One region of the Janibacter sp. GXQ6167 genome, then DNA from elsewhere that is predicted to be linked to it. Evidence: riboswitches for the same ligand, from Rfam matches in the RefSeq annotation. Region 1 holds a riboswitch; each other region holds the start of a gene.
What was found. A riboswitch is a leader RNA that binds a small molecule or an ion and turns the genes downstream of it on or off. The one in region 1 is predicted to bind S-adenosylmethionine.
Positions count from the first base shown of each region.

Region 2: it holds a riboswitch for S-adenosylmethionine, as region 1 does, so the genes downstream of both, AB8K43_RS15050 (hypothetical protein) here and AB8K43_RS05835 (bifunctional o-acetylhomoserine/o-acetylserine sulfhydrylase) in region 1, are expected to answer to the same signal.
Region 3: it holds a riboswitch for S-adenosylmethionine, as region 1 does, so the genes downstream of both, AB8K43_RS10795 (aminotransferase class V-fold PLP-dependent enzyme) here and AB8K43_RS05835 (bifunctional o-acetylhomoserine/o-acetylserine sulfhydrylase) in region 1, are expected to answer to the same signal.

Region 1 covers NZ_JBGFSK010000003.1:184,921-187,174, reverse strand. The annotation lists gene AB8K43_RS05850 (carboxyl transferase domain-containing protein) at 1-93, opposite strand, end outside; gene AB8K43_RS05845 (hypothetical protein) at 146-508, shown strand; gene AB8K43_RS05840 (hypothetical protein) at 501-905, shown strand; SAM riboswitch class IV at 974-1,086, shown strand; gene AB8K43_RS05835 (bifunctional o-acetylhomoserine/o-acetylserine sulfhydrylase) at 1,165-2,254, shown strand, end outside.
Region 2 covers NZ_JBGFSK010000015.1:12,877-15,130, reverse strand. The annotation lists gene AB8K43_RS15060 (acyl-CoA dehydrogenase family protein) at 1-16, shown strand, start outside; gene AB8K43_RS15055 (hypothetical protein) at 62-1,189, opposite strand; SAM riboswitch class IV at 1,349-1,462, shown strand; gene AB8K43_RS15050 (hypothetical protein) at 1,474-1,881, shown strand; gene AB8K43_RS15045 (GPP34 family phosphoprotein) at 1,936-2,254, shown strand, end outside.
Region 3 covers NZ_JBGFSK010000006.1:145,465-147,718, reverse strand. The annotation lists gene AB8K43_RS10800 (nucleotidyltransferase domain-containing protein) at 1-477, opposite strand, end outside; SAM riboswitch class IV at 722-839, shown strand; gene AB8K43_RS10795 (aminotransferase class V-fold PLP-dependent enzyme) at 884-2,254, shown strand, end outside.

The sequences.
Region 1 (2,254 bases):
CTGATCGGTGGGCACGGGGGCGTCCCAGGAGACGAAGCTGTCGGAGTCGACGACGGTGTCGATGAGGGCTCGGGATCCCATGCGTTCGGCCATGACCTCGATGGTGCCAGTCGGCGCGAAGTGGCGGGCAAGTACCCTGGCGGGCGTGCTTGTGCCGTTGACCACGATCGTGCTGATCGCCACCGCAGTGCTCGCGGCGCTCACCGCCTGGTATCTGCTCCGTAACCGTCTCGTCGACGACCGACTCCTCCTCGTCGGAGCCGTCGTCGCGGTCCTGCTGATCGTGCAGGCCATCGCCTCGGTCGTGACGACCGGAGGGATGTCCTCGAGCGAGGAGCGGGCGACGATGGTCGCTTACGCCCTGACCCTGCCGATCGTCCCGCCGGCAGTGCTCTTCCTCACGATCAAGGAAAAGAGCCGGTGGTCGATGGCGGTCGTGCTCGCGGGAGCGTTTACCGTCGCGGTGATGACCTACCGCATCCTGCAGATCTGGCAGACCTATGCCTGAGCCCACGCCCCGCCCGACCGGATCCGGCCCGGGCCGAATCATCGTGGTCTGCTACGCGGTCCTCGCGCTCGCCGCGACCGGGCGGTCGATCTTGCAGCTCACCACCGCGTTCGAGCGGGCACCCCTTGCCTACATCCTCTCGGCGCTCGCCGCGGTGATCTACCTCGTCGCGACCGTCGCGCTCGCCTCGACCGCGCCCTGGGCGCGCCGGGTTGCGACGACCGCCGTCGGGATCGAAGCGGTCGGGGTGCTCGTCGTCGGCACCCTGTCCTATCTCGCGCCCGACCTCTTCCCCGATAAGACCGTCTGGTCCCACTTCGGCTCGGGCTACGGGTTCGTCCCGCTCGTCTTGCCCTTCGTCGGCCTGTGGTGGCTGGCGCGCACCCGCCGGGGATAGCGCGGACCTGTCCGCGATGAGAGACCGGGTTTCGCCGACCCGATCGACGCGACGTAAGGTCTGACCCAGGTCAAGAGTGTCAGCGCCAAGTCCCGGCTCGCTGACCGGCAACCCTCCTACCGCGGTGGGGTGCCCCGGGGGAAGACCAGGCGGGCCCGAGGTGGGCCCGCAAGCGCGGGCAGTACTTGGCTGACTCCCGCACCGTGCGCGGGCCCCCGCTCGCGCGCGGAACCGACGCGACGAGAGGTACTCCTTCACCATGAGCGACACCGCCAACTGGGCCTTCGAAACCCGCCAGGTCCACGCCGGTCAGCAGCCCGACCCGACGACCGGTGCCCGGGCCCTGCCGATCTACCAGACGACGTCCTACCAATTCGAGTCCACCGAGCACGCGGCCAACCTCTTTGGCCTCAAAGAACTCGGCAACATCTACACCCGCCTGATGAACCCGACGACCGATGTCGTCGAGCAGCGGATCGCGAGCCTCGAAGGGGGAGTGGGCGCCCTCCTCGTCGCCTCCGGGCAGGCCGCGACGACCTTCGCGATCTTGAACATCGCCGAAGCGGGCGACCACATCGTCTCCTCGCCGGCCCTCTATGGCGGCACGTACAACCTGCTCGGCTCGACCCTGACCCGGTACGGGATCGAGGTGACCTTCGTCGAGAACGCGCGTGACCTGGAGCAGTGGCGCGCGGCGATCAAGCCGAACACCAAGCTCCTCTTCGGCGAGACGGTCTCCAACCCGCGCTCGGAGATCCTCGAGATCGAAGGGGTGGCCGCGGTCGCGCACGAGGCGGGCGTGCCGCTCGTCGTCGATAACACGGTCGCAACGCCGTACGTGCTCCGCCCGATCGAGCACGGCGCCGACATCGTCGTGCACTCGGCCACCAAGTATCTGGGCGGACACGGCACCTCCATCGCGGGTGTCCTCGTCGACTCCGGCAACTTCGACTTCGCCGCCGACCCGGAAAAGTTCCCCAACTACAACGAGCCGGACGAGAGCTACCACGGCCTGCGCTACGGGCCCGATCTCGGGGTCGGGAGCGCCTTCGGGGCGAACCTGTCGTTCATCTTGAAGGCGCGCGTGCAGTTGCTGCGCGACCTGGGCTCGGCGGTCTCGCCCTTCAACGCCTTCTTGATCTCCCAGGGGATCGAAACTCTGAGCCTGCGCGTCGAGCGCCATCTCGACAATGCCCGCGCGGTCGCCGAGTACCTGCGCGATCACGCGCAGGTCGAGTCGGTGCGCTGGGCCTCGCTGGAGGGCGATGAGTACTACGACCTGGCGAGCAAGTACACCCCGCGGGGAGCGGGCGCGGTGCTCTCCTTCGAGATCGCTGGGGGCGAAGAGG
Region 2 (2,254 bases), on a different contig from region 1:
CACGCCGAAGATCTGATGGTCGCCGCAGGCGGCCCCGGCGCTCTAGCATCTGCGCCGATACCTACCAGTCGAGAGCTCCCTTAAAGCGGCCCCGTGCGTCGTCGGTGAGTTGATATGGGCGGCGACGGAAGAAACGCGACCACTTCGTCGAAGGCCCGACTGGATAGAGCCAGATCTCCGACCACTCATCCTCATAGCCGCGGACGAAGGCCAAGGTCTTACCGTCCGGCGAGTAGACCGGGCCCCCGTCACTCAAGGTGGGGTCGCTTGGCCCCGGGACCAGTGCGAGCGCACCCGTCGCGGTCGTCACTTCGGCGACCCGTGAGCCCTGCCCCGGTTGCCAGGTCGCGACCGCGATCCGACTTCCGTCCGGAGAGAAGGCCGGGCTCGACAGTTGCGTGTCGGGAGGACCAATCGGTGCCACTGCGGCGCTCGAGATCGGCACGCCGCCAGCCCGTGCGACCGCGACGGCGGCACTGGACGCAACGCGCACCGACACATCGCCAGCCGCCGGGTCGACGAGGGCGAGAGCCAAACCCGCGCTCGGGTGCCAGGCGTGTCCGGTGATCTCGAACCCCGGCGAGAGGTCGGTGATCTGCACGCTCGCGTGAGTGGACGGGTTGAGAGCGAAGATCTCCCATCGGGCGTCGTCGGGGTCACCCACCGCTCCGAGGTGAAGGATCGTCTCCACATCCGCCCAGACCGGAGAGTGCCCCGCTCCGAGTACTTCCAGGGTCGCGCCCGAGGTCGCCGAAACGATCACGAGTCGAGAGGTCGGATCGGTCTCGCTTCCTCGGTGGATGATGAACCGGGTCCGGTCCGGGGACCATGACGGATTCCGGTCGCTGACGTAGGTCAGGTTCGCCCGATCGTCGATGACACGCTCGATCACCCCAGTGACGGGCGAGCAGGTGAAGATGTCCTCCTGACTCGTATGGTCACCGTCGTAATCCGACGTGCTGTACCCGAAGAAGGCGATCTGCGGCCGCCGCCGAAGGATCGGGATCACCCAGGGCGGGAGTGCCCTCTCCGCGGCGACTCCTATGGTTCCGAAGCCTCGGCGGACGGCGGCGTTCGCACTGGGATCGGGGAAGGTGGGGAAACGACGCTCGGACATGGCGACCCCTTCGCTCGCTGCGGTGGGCGCAACACTGCACCCGTAGGGGCAGGTCTCCGGCGTCAGGGTCACAGATCTGTCCCTCTTCCACGGTACGCCGAAGGGAGGGCCTGGGCGTGTGGATATGCGGCCCTGGCTTCGACACGTCACGCCTTGCGGGTGCTTCGTTCGGGCACACCGATGTTTCCGTTCGCGGGCCGTTGTCGGTGGCCTTCGGTAGCGTGAGCAGTAGATCGAGAAGAGCGACCACAAGCCCTCCGGCAGGTCGCCTGGCAACCGCCGCGTGCGGCGGTGCCCCCGGAGGAAGATCTGCCCCGCGGGCAGGCCGCGGGGAACGCACGAATGGAAGGTTCGCCATGTCCGAGCACCAGCCCCAGCCAGCCCAGGTCGTCGAAGTCGCGGCCGGCGGTGTCGACGGCTCGCCCGTCTGCTCCCTCTATCACCCAGGCCACCAGGCCCACTTCATCCAGGTCCGCAAAGCGCGGGCGACCGCACCGATCCCGCTGACGTTCGTCGCCCTTCGCGGCCGGTGTGTACGCACGACCGACCCGGAGGGGAAGCCAATGAACTTCTGCAATCACGACCCGGGTCGCCTCGCCCGCGCTGTCGAGCGCTCTGGAGGCCGCGACATTCGGCTGTATGACTACGGGATCCTCGCGATCGGCGGTGAGGTCTTCTGCGTCAACCGCGGGACCAGGCTCATCGGGGCGTGCCGCTCGTCGGACGGCCAGAGTCAGCTCGGCGTCACGGGGGTCGTCATCTAACGGCCGTCTCCTAGACGATGCGCCGTAGCCGTGCGCCCTCGTAGTCTCTGACAGATGATGCCGACGACCGACGAAGTCTTCCTGCTACTCACGAAGGATGACGGCAAGCTCGAAGGGATGACGACCCAGCGCGGCTACGGCCTCGTCGGGGCGATGCTGAGCGACTTGATCCGTGCTGGCGCGATCGACGTGACGGCGGACAAGAATCCGCGGCTGCTCGTCGTCGACAGCACGCCGACCGGCGATCCGGTCCTGGACCGTGGGCTAGAGCGGATCGCCAAGAAGTTCGACGGGAAGAAGCTCTCGTCGCTGATCAGCGACGGGAAGCTCAACCCGGAGAGCGCGGTCGTCGAGCGGCTTGCCTCGCAGGGCG
Region 3 (2,254 bases), on a different contig from region 1:
AGCACTCACCACTTCGGCATGCACCTCGGAGTCCATCAGGCTCGTCGACTCCTCAAGCAGGAGCATTCTGCGCGTCAGGGAGTGGTTCGTATCCGCCTGCAGCCCGATCTGATCGATCATCTCGAAGGCACCAACCGCGGTCCCGAACAACCCGGAGGCCCCGGGCTGGCGCACGTCGTGGCCTGCACCTGTCCCCCAGTCACGGCGTATCGCGTCCGCTCGCTTTAACAGATCGATCGTGGCGCGGGGATCTCGAGGCAATTCTCGTGCGAGAACGAGGTAATCGAAGTCACTCTCTGCAGTCATCTCTCCCCGCGCCAGTGACCCGAAAGCCACAACGTCGAGCCCACCTCCTCGGTGGGACCGGAGCGCCTCGCGGGCTGATTCAAGGCGTTGCGCTGAGGTCGCGCGGGACTGGGCAACTGAGGGGAAGCGACCCGACGCGATGAGGCGCTCAAGCTCCGTCTCATCGCCCATAGATCAACGGTACGGGGCCCAGGGCCCCGGCGGAGCCTTTCCACACTCCCCTCTGGCGTGGAATTCCCTCCAGCGGAGCACCCCCGGGTCCGCTGTCGGATCGGGCAGCCTCCGGGTGACGGTGGGAACGCCCGGATTCCCGGGCGCTCCCACTGTCACCCAGTCACCGTGGATCTCATCCGGTGAGATAGTCCGGGCCCGGCGTCGACAAGGGCCCGGTGGGGTGGGCTATGTTTCCGCCCAAGGTCATGAGTGCCAGCATCAAGCCCCGGCTTGCTGGTCGGCAACCCTCCTTCCGCGGTGGGGTGCTCCGGGTGACGACCTGGCCGGCGGGCGCAGTGCTCGCGCGGCAAGCGCGGGCTCGTGAGTGACACCTCGGGTCCCAGATCGGACCAGGAGTAGCGCCATGTCAGTGGCTCACGACACCACCGCCCTTCGCTCGACGGCCGCGCCCAGCCAGGACACTGCGTCGGCTGAAGCCCGCCCCTCGGCGCACTCTGGCGCGCCCCAGGCTCACCTCCAGGTCGCCGCCCCGTCGCTGGTGCCATCGACTCTCGCTGCGGGCCTGACCTGCCGTGCCCTCGATGGCCGAGTCGTCGAACACGCCAATCTCGACCACGCGGCATCGGCACCCGTCCTCGCCGCGGTGAAGCAGGCCGTCGACATCGCGTCCCAGACCTATGCGTCCGTGCACCGCGGCAAGGGCTACGCGTCGCAGATCTCCAGCGGCTCCTACGAGGCGGCCCGCGAAGAGGTCGCCCGCTACGTCGGCGCGCGCGAGGACGACATCGTGATCTTCACGCGCAACACGACCGATTCGATGAACCTGCTGGCCCGCGCGCTTCCGACGGGCACGGTCGTCTTCGTCTATGACTCCGAGCACCACGCGACGCTCCTGCCCTGGCCGCAGGCTCAGACCGCCCGCCTGCCGGTCCCCTACACCGTGCGCGACGCCGAGGTGAGCCTCGAGGACGCGCTCTCCACCATCCCGGCCGAGCACCGGCTGGTCGTCCTAACCGCGGCTTCGAATGTCACCGGCGAACTCTGGCCGCTCGAGCGCCTCACCCGGATCGCCCGGGACCATGGTGCGCGGGTCGTCATCGACGCCGCGCAGTTGGCTCCGCACCGCCCCGTCGACCTCGAGTCGCTGGGCGCCGACTGGGTCGCCTTCTCAGGACACAAGCTCTATGCCCCCTTCGGCGCCGGAGTGCTCGCGGGCCGTCGCGACTGGCTGGACCGCGCGGAGCCCTATCTCGCGGGTGGTGGTGCGACGCAGGAGGTTTCGCCACTGCGGACGAGTTGGCATCGAGGTGCGGCGCGGCACGAAGGGGGAAGCCCCAACGTCCTCGGCGCGGTCGCCCTCGCTGCCGCGTGCGCGACCTTCCGCCGCCATGGTGAGGCGATCGAGGCCCACGAGAGCGCCCTCTTCGCTCGCTTGCGCGAGGGGCTCGCGGGGATTGACGGCGTGCGCACGTACAGCATCTTCGGTGAGGACCACGAGCGAGTGCCCGTGATCACCTTCACGATCGAGGGCCTCGAAGCGGACCTCGTCGCCACGGCCCTGTCCCTCGAGCACGGCATCGGCGTGCGCGATGGCCGCTTCTGCGCGCACCTGCTCGTCGACGAATTGCTGCGGCGGGAAGGGAGCGACGCTCCGGCTGCGGTCCGCGTGAGCCTTGGCCTCGGCAACCGCCTGGAGCACGTCGAGCGACTTATCGCGGCCGTTCGTTCTCTGGCAGCCAACGGCCCGTCGCGCCGCTACACCCGCGACGCCGAG